Rheinheimera salexigens: one gene and its partner. The protein of the gene in region 1 interacts with the protein of each later gene in a pairwise test. Links are inferred from orthologs where the notes say so. Each region holds a gene or a part of one and is shown in the gene's direction. Other genes may lie near its edges.

Evidence for each region.
Region 2: the proteins of rraB (region 1) and glnB interact in binary tests that used the Escherichia coli proteins (3 or more experiments, as listed by UniProt). The link is inferred for Rheinheimera salexigens from one-to-one orthologs.

Annotation. Positions count from the first base shown.
Region 1 is NZ_MKEK01000001.1:3,336,551-3,345,328, reverse strand. Bases 3,335-6,316 are described here. They hold rraB (ribonuclease E inhibitor RraB), read left to right. Parts: upstream 3,335-4,621; coding sequence 4,622-5,011; downstream 5,012-6,316. Other genes in these bases: gdhA (NADP-specific glutamate dehydrogenase), read left to right, coding at 5,240-6,316; BI198_RS15430 (1-acylglycerol-3-phosphate O-acyltransferase), read left to right, coding at 3,973-4,617; parC (DNA topoisomerase IV subunit A), read left to right, coding at 3,335-3,804. Also shown: parE (DNA topoisomerase IV subunit B), read left to right, coding at 1-99; BI198_RS15440 (tetratricopeptide repeat protein), read left to right, coding at 128-1,537; more of parC, read left to right, coding at 1,534-3,334; more of gdhA, read left to right, coding at 6,317-6,592; gshA (glutamate--cysteine ligase), read left to right, coding at 6,925-8,469; BI198_RS15410 (MmcQ/YjbR family DNA-binding protein), read left to right, coding at 8,587-8,778. UniProt on the Escherichia coli protein: Globally modulates RNA abundance by binding to RNase E (Rne) and regulating its endonucleolytic activity. Can modulate Rne action in a substrate-dependent manner by altering the composition of the degradosome.
Region 2 is NZ_MKEK01000001.1:3,221,093-3,229,768, reverse strand. The notes cover bases 3,767-6,646. They hold glnB (nitrogen regulatory protein P-II), read left to right. Parts: upstream 3,767-4,977; coding sequence 4,978-5,316; downstream 5,317-6,646. Other genes in these bases: BI198_RS14865 (MFS transporter), read left to right, coding at 6,333-6,646; BI198_RS14870 (M28 family peptidase), read left to right, coding at 5,240-6,283; nadE (ammonia-dependent NAD(+) synthetase), read right to left, coding at 4,038-4,868; BI198_RS14885 (GspH/FimT family pseudopilin), read right to left, coding at 3,767-3,912. Also shown: type IV pilus modification protein PilV, read left to right, coding at 30-518; BI198_RS14905 (PilW family protein), read left to right, coding at 518-1,471; BI198_RS14900 (SRPBCC family protein), read left to right, coding at 1,480-1,857; BI198_RS14895 (hypothetical protein), read left to right, coding at 1,844-2,956; BI198_RS14890 (type IV pilin protein), read left to right, coding at 2,958-3,377; more of BI198_RS14885, read right to left, coding at 3,412-3,766; more of BI198_RS14865, read left to right, coding at 6,647-7,487; BI198_RS14860 (ZrgA family zinc uptake protein), read left to right, coding at 7,587-8,123; BI198_RS14855 (DUF3299 domain-containing protein), read right to left, coding at 8,129-8,671. UniProt on the Escherichia coli protein: P-II indirectly controls the transcription of the glutamine synthetase gene (glnA). P-II prevents NR-II-catalyzed conversion of NR-I to NR-I-phosphate, the transcriptional activator of GlnA. When P-II is uridylylated to P-II-UMP, these events are reversed.

The DNA of each region.
Region 1 (8,778 bases):
CAAACTTTCGAGTTAATGGATATGTTATTAGCGAAAAAGCGCGCCTCCGATAGGCGTGCTTGGTTAGAGCAAAAAGGTGATAAAGCGGTTGTTGCTTAACGGTCACATGCAGAAAAGGGCTGAGGCTTTGCAAAAATATCTTGTATTCATACTGGTTTTCCTGACGTTGATAACGGGCTTTTCTGCGGTTGCTAATAGCGAAAGTGCTGAATTACCGGCGTGGCTAAAAAAAGTGACAACAGAAAAGTACCAACAACCTGATGCTATGCTGGCACTATTGCAACAGCATCAAGAGGAACGGGTTGGTTTATCAAGCCAACTTCAAGCACGTTGGTATTATGAGCAAGCCATATTATTTGAAGTATTAGGCCGGCATATTGAACAGCAGCAAGCGGCCGAGCAAGGCTTAACCTTATTAGCAGAGCAGCAATCTTTGTTAAGAGTTAAATTACTCTATGCGCTGGGTTTTGCATTGGAAATGCAGGCCGATACCGAGCAAGCTATGCAGCGCTATGAAACCGGCATCGCGCTGGCGACCTTATTAGATGATGAGGTGCAAATTTTACGCGGTCATATTAACCAAGCTGCGATTTATTTAAGCTTCAATAAACATAAACAAGCCTTGGCATTATTACAAGATACCTATCATCGGGCGCAAATTTTACAAAATAAAGCCTTAATAGCTGAAGTTAATGCTGAATTAGGCTTATTGTATGTCAGCATATCATTTGAAGAAGAAGGTATCGTTTTATTAAAAACAGCCTTGCAACTTTATCAAGAGCTAGGTTGGCAAAAAAATATCGTTACGGTAAAGTTTAATCTAGCCCGCACTTATGGTTTTTTACAACAATATCAGCTGTCACTGCAGCTATATAATGAAATATTGCAAGCTGAATCTGCTTCGACTGATGTAATGAACTTGTATCACACCTATTTAGGATTAGCGATTACCAGCAGTGCCAGTGGCGCAGGTGATGCGGCAATTTCCTATATTAATAAAGCCGAAGCATACTTACCGCAGTTACAAGCCAAAGTGCATATAGCCACTCATCATTATGAAAAAGCGCTTATTTTACAGCGATTAAAACAAACCAGTTTAGCGATGCAGCAGCTATTATTGGCCGAGCAAAGTTTGGCGCTGGAAAACGATAGCGAACTCGCGATGGGCTTAACTTATGTTAAAAGCCAATTGTTAGCAGAGTCGGGTGAGTTTGAGCGGGCTTATCAGCAATTAGAACAGTTTATGCAGCAATTTAAACAGCAGCGAAATGAGGATAATGAGCTGGCGCTAGAACGGATGCGTTTAGTGTTTGCTCAAGAACAACAGCAACAACAAAATTTATTATTATTACAAGATAACGAACTAAAAGCGTTACGGCTGCAAGAAGTTGAAAGTAGCCATAAGTTGCAAATGTTATGGCAAATAGTGTTAGGTAGCAGCACGTTAATATTATCGATCTTGCTAATATGGCAGCTTTTTCGGCGCAAAAAATTGTTAGCTAGCAATAACAAGAACAGTAAACAGGAACAAGCATGACAGAAACGGTAATTTCTCACGATGGCGTTGAACAACTGGCGTTAAGACGTTTTACAGAAGACGCCTATTTGAACTATTCAATGTACGTTATTATGGATCGTGCTTTACCGCATATTGGCGACGGTTTAAAGCCAGTGCAAAGACGCATAATTTATGCGATGTCAGAATTAGGCTTATCCCATTTAGCTAAATATAAAAAATCAGCCCGTACTGTAGGTGACGTGTTAGGTAAGTTTCACCCTCACGGTGACTCTGCCTGTTATGAAGCTATGGTATTAATGGCTCAGCCTTTTTCATATCGCTATCCGTTAGTTGATGGCCAAGGTAACTGGGGTGCACCGGATGATCCAAAATCATTCGCCGCTATGCGTTATACCGAATCTAAACTGTCCCGCTTTGCCGAAGTATTATTATCAGAATTGGGTGCGGGCACTACAGATTGGTTGCCTAACTTTGATGGCACTATGGATGAGCCTAGAGTGTTACCGGCTCGGTTACCACATATTCTACTCAATGGTATTACTGGTATTGCGGTTGGTATGGCCACGGATATCCCGCCACATAATGCCCGTGAAGTCGCCAACGCCTGTGCTTTGTTATTAGATAAACCAAAAAGTACTGTTACTGACTTAATGCAGTTTGTTAAAGGCCCTGATTACCCAACTGATGCCGAAATTATTAGCCCAAGTCACGAACTAGCTGCCATTTATGAAACTGGCCGCGGCAGTGTGAAAATGCGAGCACTGTATCAGTTAGAAGATGGTGATATTGTGATTACGGCGTTGCCGCATCAAACATCGGGCTCAAAAATATTAGAGCAAATTGCCGCGCAAATGCAGGCAAAGAAACTGCCGATGGTGACCGATTTACGTGATGAGTCAGATCACGAAAGTCCTACTCGTATAGTGGTTGTGCCACGCTCAAATCGGGTTGATACCGAGCAATTGATGCAACACTTATTTGCCACAACCGATTTAGAAAAAAGTTATCGAGTTAACCTAAATATTTTAGGGCTAGATCAGCGACCACGGGTAAAAAACTTAGTAGAAATTCTTAGCGAATGGTTAGTGTTCCGTCGTGATACCGTGCGCCGCCGCTTACAGCATCGCTTAGATAAAGTACTGGATAGATTACACGTATTAGAAGGCTTATTAATTGCTTTTTTAAATATTGATGAAGTTATTCGGATAGTGCGCAGTTATGATAAACCTAAACCAGAGTTAATGGCTGCGTTTAGCATTACCGATCGCCAAGCCGAAGCAATTTTAGAATTAAAGCTACGCCAGCTAGCTAAGTTAGAAGAAATCAAAATCCGTGCTGAGCTCAATGAGCTAAGCAAAGAACGAGATAAATTAGAGGCCATTTTGGCTTCAGAGAAAAAGCTGACCAAATTGATCCGTGATGAATTAATAGCCGATGCTGAAAAATATGGTGATGATCGCCGCAGCCCCATTGTATTGCGGGGCGAAGCCAAAGCCTTAAGCGAAAGAGAATTACTGCCCAGCGAGCCTATAACCGTCGTGTTGTCAGAAAAAGGTTGGGTACGCTGTGCTAAAGGTCATGATGTCGATGGCAATGCCCTAAGCTATCGTGCCGGAGATGCTTTTAAAGCCATGGTCAGTGGTCGCTCAAACCAGCAAGCGGTATTTTTAGATTCATCAGGCCGCAGTTTTGCCACCGAAGCCCATGACTTACCCTCTGCGCGAGGTCAGGGTGAACCGCTAAGTGGTCGTTTTGGTATTGTTGCTGGCGAAAGCTTTGAACACTTGTTAATGGGTGAAGATAAACAAGCCATGTTATTAGCATCCGATGCTGGTTATGGATTTATTGCTGAGTTTGCTGATTTACTTAGCCGCAACAAAGCCGGTAAAGCCGTGCTTAGTTTGCCTAAAGGCTCGAAAGTGCTGGCACCGGTAGTGGTAAAACAACCAGCAACCGACTTAGTGTTAGCTATCTCTAACGAAGGCCGAATGCTAGTGTTCCCCGTGGCAGAATTACCTAAGCTTAGTAAAGGTAAGGGTAATAAAATCATGTCGATCCCAAGTGCACGTGCTGCCAGTAGAGAAGAATATATTTGTCAGTTAGCCATCGTACCAGTTGATGGTAGCGTGACACTGATAGCAGGTAAGCGTAAACTGACGTTAAAACCAGATGATTTACAACATTATCATGGTGAGCGAGGTCGTCGCGGTAATAAATTACCAAGAGGCTTACAGCGTATAGATGCTGTACAGCTAAATAGTGATCCAACCAGCACAGATAATTAAACTCGTTATACTAGGCGCCCTTTTTTTGGCGCCTTTTAGTTCGCTTGTAGTGTCAACGGAGAATATAGTGATAGCGGTTTTACGAATAGTTTTATTAGTGTTGTTTTTATTTTTAGTACTTTAGCTGGCTTACTTATTTGTTTAGTAAGGCCATTTCACGCTGATAACGTGCGCATTTTTTCGCATTGGTATGGCAGTGTATCAAAAATTTTAGGCATCCAAGTTGAAATACGTGGCGTTGAAAATATCGACAGCTCAAAGCCTTATGTTTATGTCGCTAACCATCAAAACAATTTAGATTTATTTACTATTAGTAATGCCGTTCAACCACGCACGGTGACCTTAGGTAAAAAAAGCTTAAAATTTGTGCCTTTTTTTGGTCAATTGTATTGGTTAAGTGGCAATATTTTAATTGATCGTAAAAATAAAAGTCGGGCATTATCTACTATGCTAGCAGCCGCTGAGCGCATTAGCCGTGACAATATCTCAGTGTGGATGTTTCCTGAAGGTACGCGTAGCTATGGCCGGGGTTTATTGCCCTTTAAAGCCGGGGCATTTCATATTGCCTTAGAAGCGAATGTGCCAATAATACCGGTATGTATGAGCAGCACCCACCAGCAATTTAAATTTAATCGCTGGAATAATGGCAAGGTTATTATCCAAATGTTAGCGCCTGTGCATTTGCCAGAAGGTAAGCCTAATATCCGTCAGTTTTCTGAGAATCTGAACCAAAAAATGGCTCAGCAGATCGCAATGCTTGATACCGAACTGGGCAAAGATTACACTGCGCAAAATATTACCGTTAAAGAGTAGAACTATGGAAAACTGGCAAGAGTTTACTGAAGAAACAATCAATGCACTATTAGAAGATGGTAGCGATCCAGATGCAGAATATACTATTGAGCATCACTTTTATGATCAAGATTTTACCAAACTAGAAAAGCTGGCGGTTGCGTTATTCAAGTTAGGCTATGAAGTTACCGATGCAGAAGAAGTCGAATTTGAAGATGGCGACAGTGCTTGGGTATTTGATGCTATTCGTGAACAATCACTGGTCACAGAAACTATCGTTGCCGATGCGCTTAAGTTAGAAGCTTTAGCCAAAAAGCATGGCGTAGAATATGACGGTTGGGGCACGTATTTCGAAGGTGACGAAGCAGACTTTGACGATGCTGATGATGAAGACGAAGAGCATACCGCTCACTGAAAGCGCATATTGCACTAAAAAGTAGTTTTAGCCAAAGCCAGTTGCCAGCCGCAACTGGCTTTTTTATTGGTATTGTCATAACCACCTATAATCAGTGTATATCATTAAAATCTATATTTGATATTTCGCATATTTATGCATTTTAGCTGAGTTATATTTCATTATCTGTTGACGGCTAGCGTGCTTTTCATCAAGAATGGAGTGAACATTAAATATACAGGGATACTTATGACGTACATACACAGCACCATAGCAAAACTGATGCTAAGTAGCCCTGCACAAGCAGAGTTCTATCAAGCCGTAGAAGAAGTATTAGAATCTTTAACCATGGTGCTTGAGCAAGATGATAAATATCGGCGCCATGCCATTATTGAGCGAATGATTGAGCCTGAGCGGCAAATTATGTTTCGGGTGCCTTGGGCTGATGATAATGGCGTGATCCATGTTAATAAAGGTTATCGAATAGAATTTAACTCAGCATTAGGGCCGTTTAAAGGCGGCTTACGCTTTCATCCTAGTGTTAATGCCAGCATTATTAAATTTTTAGGTTTTGAACAAGTTTTTAAAAATGCGTTAACCGGTTTACCTATTGGCGGCGCTAAAGGCGGGGCTAACTTTGACCCTAAAGGCCGTTCAGATGCCGAAATTATGCGTTTTTGTCAGTCTTTTATGAATGAACTGTATCGACATATTGGCCCAAATACCGATGTGCCAGCAGGTGATATTGGCGTAGGGGCGCGCGAAATTGGTTATATGTTTGGTCAATATAAGCGCTTAGCCAATAGTTTTGATGGGGTTTTTACCGGTAAAAGTTTATTGTGGGGCGGCTCATTAGTGCGTAAGGAAGCCACTGGTTATGGTTGCGTATATTTCGCCAAATATATGCTGCAAGATCGGCAGCAGACTTTGCAAGATAAACAATGTTTAGTCTCAGGCTCGGGTAATGTGGCCATTTACACTATTGAAAAGCTGCAGCAATTAGGTGCTATTGCTGTTAGTTGCTCTGACTCTGCAGGCACTATTTATCACAAATCCGGCATTGTTCTAGCGACATTAAAACAATTAAAAGAAGTGCAACATGCGCGGTTAAGTGAATATATTAGTCACCATCCTGATGCGGAATACACGCCAGTAGCTGACTATCCCGACGATGGCCATGCGGTATGGCGCTACCCAGCAGACTTAGCCTTCCCCTGTGCCACCCAAAATGAGTTAACGGCTGCAGATGCTACTGTATTAGTTCAAAATGGCTGCATCGCGGTGTCTGAAGGCGCTAATATGCCCTCAACTCAAGCTGCGGTAGAAGTGTTTTTAGAAGCTAAAATCGCATATGGTCCGGGCAAGGCAGCTAACGCAGGAGGTGTCGCGACTAGTCAGCTAGAAATGGCTCAAAATGCCAGTATGCGTAGTTGGAGCTTTGCAGAAGTAGACGAGCAGTTAAAAATAATTATGCGCAATATCTACAGCAGCGCCCGCGATACCGCGAGTGAATTTGGTGCGGAAGGCAATTTAGTGTTAGGAGCCAATATTGCCGGCTTTCGCCGCGTCGCCGATGCCATGATTGAGCAAGGTTTAGTGTAATTAAGTAAAATAGAACGCCTAAAAAGGGGTCGTAGCATATTAATTTTTTGTTAATACGCTACAACCCCTTTTTATTGCAAATTTTTTATGACCTGAATGACTGTTTTTAATCAATAATCTGCCGTTGGCATTAAACAGTTATTTAAATCGATTATTGTTACATATAGTTAAAAGTCATTTGCAGTTTTAGGGGATTGTCTGTTATTGAGCTGCAAATATAATACTCAGCTCTAATTTGGCAAGTTGGAGCCGCTAACCCTTATTAAATGATTGGCTTAGCAAAACGAGTAAGGCCGATAGGTCTAATTAATTGATTTAATACAGAGGTTTTTATGACGCCATCCCTTACTCCACGTTTGGCACAGCTTGCAGATACAGGCCTAAACCAAACCCTAGTACATATTGTTCGCGGCATCGAAAAAGAAGGCTTGCGAGTAACCACAGCTAGTAAGTTGTCACAACAGGGTCATCCACTGGCATTTGGTTCGGCTTTAACCCACCCGTATATCACCACTGATTATTCCGAATCGCTATTAGAATTTATTACACCTGCGGGTGAACATATCAGCGATACCCTTGGCTTTTTAGAGCAGATCCATCGCTATAGTGCCAGCGAACTTGCGGATGAGCATTTATGGCCAGCGAGCATGCCTTGCGCGGTGCAAGGTAATAAAAGTGTGCCTATAGCCCAATATGGTAGTTCTCGAGCTGGCCAGATGAAGCATATTTATCGGCGCGGTCTGGATATACGCTATGGTCGCATAATGCAAAGCATCGCCGGTATCCACTTTAATTTCTCACTACCGGATAGTTTTTGGCAAGGCTACCGGCAATTGCTCGGCAGCCAAGATTCACTAGCCGACTTTCGCTCGGCGCAATATTTTGGCTTAATCCGTAATTTTCGCCGTTATGGCTGGTTGTTGCTGTATCTGTTTGGCGCTTCACCGGCACTTAGTCAGACGTTTATGCAGGGTCGGCCACATAAGTTGTCTGAACTTGGTGCTGATACGTTGTATTTACCCTACGCAACTTCGTTGCGCATGAGTGGACTTGGCTACCAGAGCGACGCCCAAACCAGTCTGAAGATTAGTACCAATAGCTTAACTGAATATAGCCGCGATCTTACCCTAGCTCTTAACACGCCTTATCCACCTTATACTCGGCTTGGCGTTGAGGTTAACGGCGATACACGGCAGCTTAACGACAACATCCTGCAGATAGAGAATGAGTATTACAGTGATATTCGTCCTAAGCGAGTTACTCGAGCGGACGAGACGCCATTACAAGCGATGGCAGAGCGCGGGGTAGAATATATTGAAGTGCGCAATTTGGATATTAATCCGCTGCTAGCCTTGGGTATCGATGATACCCAGATCCGTTTCTTAGATGCCTTTTTACTGTTTTGCTTGTTGCAAGACAGTCCAGAGATTGGTGAGCAAGAATCACAGCGTATAACTCGTAATCAAACCCGCATCACCGAACAAGGCCGCAAGCCCGACTTGCTTTTAGAAACAGCAAGTGGAGAACTAAGTCGGACAATCTGTGCTGAACAGATTTTTGCTGAATTAGCAGCAGTAGCTTTATTACTCGACAAGACGTCTAGCGGTTACGCTGATGCAGTACAGCACTATACACCTCTACTACAACAACCCGAACTAACTCCTTCGGCGCGTATTTTACAACAATTGACGAGTAGCAAGCTGGAATACACCACATGGACCCAGCAACGAGCCGTTGAGCTAACTCAGTACTGGCAACAAGCTCCACTTAGCTCTGAGCAGACGGGCTATTTCAAACAACTGGCCACCTCAAGCCTAGCTGCGCAGCAGCGTTTGGAAACGGAAGATGCAATAACACCTTTAGCCGCATGCCAATAAAGGAATTAAAATGGGTCGGAGTAACTTAACTAATCGGTTAATGTATTATGCCCCATTTATTACTATACTCAGCCTATAACGTTAGATTAGCTAAGGCGTTACAGGTTAAGTTTGAGTATGGATTATGAACAGTTTAATCAATTTTGTCGCTCGCTTCCTGCCACTAGTTATGTGATGCAATGGGGTGGTTCTCACGTCTGGAAAGTCGCGGATAAAGTCTTTGCAATCGGCGGCTGGGGTAAAGCTGCTCAACCTGCCTTCAGCTTTAAAACCTCTGAACAGAATTTTCATTTTTTAAATTTGAAGTCA
Region 2 (8,676 bases), 120 kb from region 1 along the record:
TTAATAGCAATTAACTTAGGCATATGGAAATGCGGTTACAACAGGGTTTTAGCCTCCTTGAAGTACTGGTTTCACTTTTAATCATAAAAATAGGTCTGCTTGGCATTCTTGCCGGGCAGACCCTTGCCTTACGTAATGTTATTGATGCCACCCAGCGTACTCAAGCGGTGGCATTAACTAACGAGCTAATTAACAATATTTATAGTAATCAGCAACTCATCCCTTTAATGACTGGCCGGATAACCAAAGCGGCAGAATTAACCACTGCACCTAATTGTTCGGCTGACGTTGCGTGTAGTAAAGCTGAATTGGCCCAGCAACAACGCTTTAATTGGTATCAGCAATGGGCTACAGCAGCAAAGTTACCGTTAACTGAGCCTGAGTTCTGTCTGGCATCTAGTGCGGCTGGGCTTGCTATGTCAGTAAGCTGGCAACAACGTTTGGCTTCTTCACCTCCTGTTGCGGTAGCTTGTGAATTAAGCAAGGGTCGTAGTGGCTTTGTATTGGGTGACGGCTAATGCAAGCTAGAAATGGTTTTACCATTACTGAGTTATTAATTGCCATGTTACTGGGCTTGTTTTTGTTAGCAATGGCATTAACGGCCTTTAGTAGCTTAAGCCGCTCAGCAAAACAAACCCAGCAAATAGCCGAGTTGCAGCAAAACGGCCAATTTATTTTAAGCTTAATGCAAAATGAGCTACAGAATATGGGCTTTTGGGGTGGCAGGGCCGATGTATTATTAGCCGCAACTACAACTAAGCCTGATGCCCCGAGCCCTGACTGCCTTAACGACAGTATTGATAATGGCAGCTTCCCCAGTGTTGATCAGGGCTTTGTTACTTTATATGCCAAACCGGTCAACTCAGGCCGGCAGTTAAGTTGTATCCCCTCTGCGCTTAAAGACAGCGAACTATTGCAACTAAAACGCTTAATAGGACAGAGCCAGCCTGTAGGCACTTTAAAGTCGAACCGGTTTTATTTAGAAACCGATTGGCAGCATAGCCGTTTTGTTAGTGCCGCGAGCAGCGGCTTGCAAGCTGAGATGAATTATTATCCGTATCAGCATCTGGTGTTTTATGTCCAAAAGCAGTACCGAGACGGTGAATCTGTGCCGGTATTAATGCGCAAACGGTTAATACGCAATGCCAGCGGCCATGCCAATATAGCCACCGATTCCATCATTGATGGAGTCGAAAGGTTACATTTTGAATTTGGTATCGATGCCGATAATGACGGTAGCATTGATTATCAGCAAGCTACTGCAGAAATGACAGATTTGCAGTGGCAGCAACAACATAGTCGTATTGTGAGTATTAAGTTTTATGCCTTGCTGCGCGCACTGAAGCAGGATCGGCAATATAGCAATAACGACGTTTATTCCATGGGACCGCATAGTTTTAACGCCGACGGAGATCATTATCGTCGCTTATTAATTAGCAGTACGGTTTTCTTTCATAATAGCCAATTATAGGAGGAGAGATGAGTACTTCACGCGGTATGGTATTAGTGATTGCTTTGGTCATGTTAGTAAGTATGACCCTAATTATGACTGCCAGTTTGTATGTCAGTCAGTTAAGTAAAAAATCAGCCACGGCTGGCCAGCAGCAGTTACAAGTTGCCCAAAAAGCCCTAGCCGAACATCTTGCTGCGCTAAACACTAGCCCAGTTGAAGCGGTAGACGAGTTTGTGGTGTGTCCGGCAGAATATGCGGCATGGTCTGACTCGGTGCTGCGGTGTAAAACCTTATTACTCTCTACCGAAACTTATGGCCCTAGAGGACGTTTTTATAGCGGTTATACCAGTCTGGTGTTGCAACAGTCATTAACAGAAGAGATAACCGCTGATGAATTTAAATGATCTTATTATGCTGTTGGTATTAAGTTTTACTAGTTTAGGATTCTCGAGTTTAAGCTTGGCAGAATGTAATTTAAACTCAACCAGTGCTTTACCTTTACAGGTAGCGACAAGTATTACTGAGCCTACAGAAACACGAGAAATATTACTAAATCATAACCGTTTATTAAGCACTGAAGTTAGCCATGGCCAATTAGAATTGCGTGATGCTGATAGCTTAATATTATTTGATCAGCTAAGTGCTTGGTCAGATACCGATACGGATATTGATGCGGCTATTATCATGGCCGAGCCTGCGTTATTAGATCAAGACGCCAATGGGTTAGCCGATGCGGTATATGTTGTCGATATTAACGGGCGAGTCTGGTTTATTGCATTGTCGGCATCGGGCTTTGCCAGCCCAGTGTTAATTGCAGATTTTAGTGCCATCGATGCCAGATTTACCCAGCCATTACAATTAGTCCAAACCACTTATCAGGTAAATTATAGCGGTGTAGGTGACTTTCAGCGGATGAAAGTCAGTTTAGTCCTGATTGCTAGTCATGATGAGCTAGGGGATACCGTGCTGTTATTTAACCATCAACCGCAACTTAGTCGACTGATTAATTTTAGTGATTTAATGGATAGAACGGATCTTGGAGACGATGATAGTGATGTGGCACTAACAGATGCGGTGTGGCGGGATTTACAGCAGAGTCCAGGTTGGATAATTCAGCTTGATGCCTCAGTAATGCTAAAACCACAAGTGTATGCTGGCGTGGTGTATTTTGTGACAGCAGACACTAACAGCGAACGTACTGACTGTAATATTAGTGCTGAGGAAGAAACCCGTTTATTTGCCGTACATTTACATCATGCCGGTAAAGTCTACGCAAGGCGCAGTTGGCGAATTGACGCCATTGCTAATGCAGCCCTACAGTTAAATGCCCATGATGATAAGTTACAACTTAATTTAGTCAATGACACAGAGCACAGTGAAGTTATCCCTGAGATGTTAGCGATTACTGAGCATTGTGCTGATTGTAGCGAAGCCTTAAAAGCGGCAGATTTTCCGCGCAGTTTACGCCTTGCAACTTATGTTGCTGAATATGGTGCTTGGTAACATGCTAAATCAGCGTGGTTTTAGTTTAATCGAACTCATGATAGCCGTGGTAATAGTGGCCATTTTAGCCAGCATTAGTTACCCCGCTTATCAGCAATATGTATTACGCACCTATCGGGCAGAAGCAATACAACTATTATTAGCCTTAGCCAATGCGCAAGAACAACATTTTGCCGATCACGCTGAATACCAAGCTGATATTAGTAAGCTAAGCGGTATGGCAGAGCTAACAAGCTCTGGCGTAACCAAGTCAGGGCGTTATACGTTAAGCCTTAATTTAACTGATGCTGCAAGCGGTTTTACCGCTTTAGCTTCCGCAACAGGAATACAAACAGCGGATAGTGAATGTTTAAGTTTTCAGCTTAATCACTATGGCCAGCGTAATAGCGATAACGGCGTTGCACTAAGTTGTTGGCAGTGAGTTGGTGGAAATAAATTATTGGCAATAAGTGTAGTTAACTGGGACAAGCGCTATTAATAAGCGCTAATTTACTGCGACCGGCTTGGTTTAAGGTCATTTTATAGTGCCAATGATACTTAGCACTTGGGCAATAATAAAAGCTGCCATTCTCAAAGCCATCTAAGCTACCGTCGCGACGAAAACTGACTTGTTCACGATTATAAACTAATTTATGCGGCAGGCTAATGGCAGGAACCTGACGCAATAAGATTATTGATGAGTCAGGATGTAATAAACTAATTTGTATCGGTACATGTTGCCAATCTGCACTACAGGTTACGCCTGTCTTTGGGCATAATTGCACCGGTAAATTACTGCTAACGGCCATTATTCTAGCATAGGCTAAATGTTGGCTAAATTGGCGCATATACGCTGAGGCTTGCTGGCGCTCAGTTAGCTCCGCCATAGCGGGGATAGCAATAAACACCAAAATACAAAAAATAGCGATTGCGACGAGTAATTCTATTAAAGATAAACCGATATGATGCCAGCGCACTTTATATCACTCTTATTGGCTACAAGGTTGATAAAAAGTATAGTAAAAATTAACTAAATGTAAAACTGCGGCCAAATTTAGCCGAGTTTAGCTAAATTTGGTTTTGAATCTAAGTTAGCCTAAGGCTAACTATAAATGGTCGGGATAGGCTGGCGTTTATGCTGGGTTTTATTATAGGTAGCAATTAATTTTGCACTTACTTCTGGCGCAACCTCTTTGCCTTCTAAAAAGTCATCTATTTGTTGATAAGTTAAGCCTAAAGCGGCTTCATCTGCTTTTAACGGCGCTAAGCTTTCTAAATCGGCAGTGGGCGTTTTATCCACTAAAATCGCATTCGCTCCTAAGGTTTTACCTAATAACCGCACTTGGCGTTTATTTAAGCCAAATAATGGTGCCATATCGCAAGCGCCATCACCCCATTTGGTATAAAAACCGGTAATATTTTCAGCAGAATGATCAGTACCAATAACTAAACCTTTAACTAAAGCCGCGACATGATATTGCACTATCATACGAGCACGCGCTTTGACATTGCCTTTAGCAAAATCAACGTCATGTTCATTACTGGGTGCCAATGTTGTTGTTGCTACTGCGCTATAGGTCGCTTGATGTAGGGCATCTGCACCAGACTGAATATTAATCGTTAAGGCTTGGCTGGGCTGAATAAAGTCGATAGCCAGCTGGGCATCTTGTTCATCTTTTTGGTTGGCATAGGGTAAGCGCACGGCGATAAACTGGTACTTATCAGCATGGCCTTGGTTTAATTCATTTACCGCCAATTGAGCTAACCGACCACAAACGGTTGAGTCGACACCGCCACTAATACCCAAAACTAAATGTTTCATGCCAGAATTTTGTAGCTGTTGTTTAATAAAATCGACCCGGCGGCGAATTTCAAATTCAACATCAATCTGGGGTAGAACCTGCATTTGTTCAATTATTTCGGCGGCATTCATGGCAACAAACCTCTGGTGTTGTTATCTGTTATATTAATATACTACTGATTGCACTAAGGCTATGTATTATACTGGTTAATATCTTTGTGGCTAATCTATGGATGCTTAAATGAAAAAAATTGAAGCGATTATTAAACCATTTAAATTGGATGATGTACGAGAAGCATTAGCCGAAATCAATATTACGGGCATGACCGTCACAGAAGTTAAAGGATTTGGCCGACAAAAAGGCCATACTGAGCTGTATCGTGGTGCTGAGTATATGGTCGATTTTTTACCGAAAGTAAAGTTAGAAATTGTTGTGTCAGACGATCAAGTAGAACGCTGTATAGAATCTATTGTGCAAACAGCGCAGACAGGACGTATAGGCGATGGCAAAATATTTGTATTCGACGTTGAGCGTGTTATTCGGATCCGTACCGGCGAAGAAGACGAAGAAGCTATTTAGCTTTAAGCGAATTAACTGTAAGCAAATAGCTCAGTTATTTAGTTGTCGTTTAGTTGGTCAAGGGCTGATAATTTGTTTTATTAGTATTAGTGCCAACGCAACCAGCGTTAACTCGGTATTGGCCGACATCCAACAACTCAGTTCGGAATCAATGCAGGGCCGACAAACTAATACGCTGGGCAGTGAACAAGCCCAAGCGTATATTGCTGCACGTTATGCCGCTTTAGGCTTAGCGAGCTTTAAGCAAAGTTATTACGCCAATTATACTTATCAACGGGCTTGGTCAGATAAAACGGGCACCAATGTACAGGCCTGGGTTCAAGGCTGTAAGTATCCAGAGCATTATATCGTTGTAACTGCGCATTATGATCATTTAGGCCGTAAAGGATCACAGGTGTATCATGGCGCTGACGATAATGCATCAGGTGTAGCTGCTATGCTGGCGTTGGCCCAGCAGCTAAAAATCAATTGCCCAGCTTATTCTTATATATTTCTCGCTACTGATGGCGAAGAAACGGGCCTATATGGCAGTAAAGCTTTTTTGCAGCAGCCGCCTGTGGCTTTGACACAAATAATTCTGAATTTAAATTTAGATATGATCAGTCGTGCCGATCGGCGGGGTAGGCTATATGTAACCGGAGCCAATAAATATTCTGGGTTGAAAAAGCAACTGACCTTACTAGAGCAGGGAGCGCCAATCCGCTTTTTATCGGCCAGTGGGCCCAATCATTTTAACGGTCAATCTAGAAGTCAAAACTGGTTAACAGCTAGTGATCACGGTACATTTCATCGCCAAGGAATTAATTATATATTTATCGGTGGTCAGGAGCATCCGCATTATCATACCACTGACGATCAATGGCATTATATTGATCCTAGCTTTTTACAACAGTCGCTAAACAGTATTTATGCCACTGTATTTTGGCTAGAGCAACAACATCCTGAACGTTTAATCAGGGCAAAATGAATCGATTTAGTGTTTAACTCATAGAGGTTATTTCAGGTGGAATCCGTTAATGTCGAGTAAAGAGCAAAAGTTCTCTTGGTTTATATTTAGTTTAATGGCCAGTGTCACCTTTATGGCCATTTTGTCTGAATTAGCCCCATCTGGCATATTGCCTCAAATGAGTGAAGGGTTAGGCGTAGATGCTGCTCAAATTGGTTTCTTAGTCGGCATTTATGCCTTAGCCTCAGCTGTGTTTACCATCCCGTTAATTAGTGCAACCTTAGCCTTTAACCGAAAAACGTTATTGCTTTGGCTGTTAATCGGCTTTGCAATTTCTAATATTATTGTTGGCTTGTCTTCTTCTTACTCTGTAATTGTATTTTGCCGGATTATTGGTGGAGTATGCGCCGGTATTTTATGGCCTATGATCGCCGCTTATGGAACTCGATTAGTACCTAAACATCTGCATGGACGAGCCATCACCGTCATTATGGCTGGCGCAACCTTAGGCATAAGTGCTGGTTTACCTATTATGACTGCGATAGGAAATATGTTTAGCTGGCGCGCGGAGTTTATTGGGCTTGGACTACTTATTGCTCTTATTGCCTTACTAAGCTATTTATTTTTACCCTCGCTTGACGGAGAGCGACTATGTAAAACTAATTCACCTTTTACATTGCTAAAAATGCCTGCCGTTCAGATCATTCTGGCGTTAACTTTCCTTGCGGTTATAGCGCATTACGCGGTTTATACCTATATAAGCCTACTGGTTGCTAAGATAGCGTTTTGGGGTGGTATCGAGCTAGCGTTAGCTATTTTTGGTGTTGGTTCTGTTGTCTCTGTGGTGGTATCCGCCCGCTATATTGACCAATATTTGCGGGTTTTAATTATCAGTATGTTGGCAGTGGGCGCCATTGCTATGGCGATGTTTTTATTATTCCATGCTATCACAGGCTTAACCCATTTTGCTTTTTTCTTGTGGGGGCTGGCATTTGGGCCTGTGGTGACAATGTTCCAAGCGGCAATTAGCAAACAAGTTGAGTCAGCAAAAGACGTGGCGACTTCAATTCAGTCTAGTGCCTTTAACTTCTCAATTATGATAGCCAGTTATTTTGGCGGCTTGTTATTAAGCTATGGCTCGGCCATGGCGGTTGTGTATTTAGCGTTAGGTTTATTTATTCCGGCTATATTTATCGCGTTTTGGGCAAAACGTAGCTTGCGTTAAAGTAGAATAAATCAAGTTTGTCAGTTATAGAGCGCTAGAAAATACCTTAGTCGCTGTGTTATGTTAACAGAATTAGTGCGTCCCCTTGGATAATGAGCCATGAACTTTAAAACTATCTGTGTTTCAGCTTTACTTGCCTTTAGTATATTTTCCAGTGCTGCAGACGAGCAATATGCTGCAAGTGACACTAGCGTTTTAGGTGCGCATGAACATGGCAAAGCATTATTAATGCTTGTGGTTGATGGCAATGAAATGCAACTGGCGTTGCAATCTGCGGCGCAGACTATTGTTGGCTTTGAGCAAAAAGCCAGTACAGCTGAGCAAATAGCTGAAATTGCCGCAGCGATTGAGGTGTTTAATCGCGGCGAATGGTTTCAATTTAATGCCGATGCTAATTGCGAGGTAACTGCGGCCGAAACCAATACCGATTTGCTTGATGCCAAGTTTAATCGTGGTCATGCCGATTTCTATGCTAATTATCAATTATTGTGTCAACAACCGGCTCGCTTAAAACAATTAGACTTACAGCTGTTTAGTTTGCTGCCTAGCTTGCAACAATTACAAGTACAATGGGTTATTAATGGCCGGCAAGGTGCTGCGGATGCCAATTTAAATAATTCGACTATCCGCTTTTAGTTTGCTTAATAACTGTATTCTTCAACACTGTCAGCTTTAATACTATAAGCACTTTGCCCCAAATCGTGGCTCATGGTTTCGGTAATTAAAGTGCCGCTAATCCAAAACGGTGAATAAATCATATCGGCTTTTAAATTACGGGCACCACTAACATAAATTATTTGGTTAGGCGGCGGAGGTGGCACGTGAATACAAGCGCCAAAGTAAGGCACCAGAAAAAAATGGGTGATATTTTGTTTATCATCAAACTCTAGCGGGACAATAAAACCAGGGATGCGTACTTTACTATTATTCAGCTCGGTGCGAACTTTTGCTGACTTTAAAATTTCTTGCCATTGCATTGCAGCCGGATCATCGCCGGTATAGTCGCGATCAAAAATAGACTGATTAGTGTCATGCTGCACTTCAGGTAAATTTGCCATTAACTGTTGCTCAGAATCTGGAATTAAATCCGTCCACTCGATTGTTTTCGCTTCGCTAGCTAATAAAGACCCACTAAAAGCTGCGACCAGCATTAGGTAAAACATAATAAATAACATCCGTAGCATTGGAG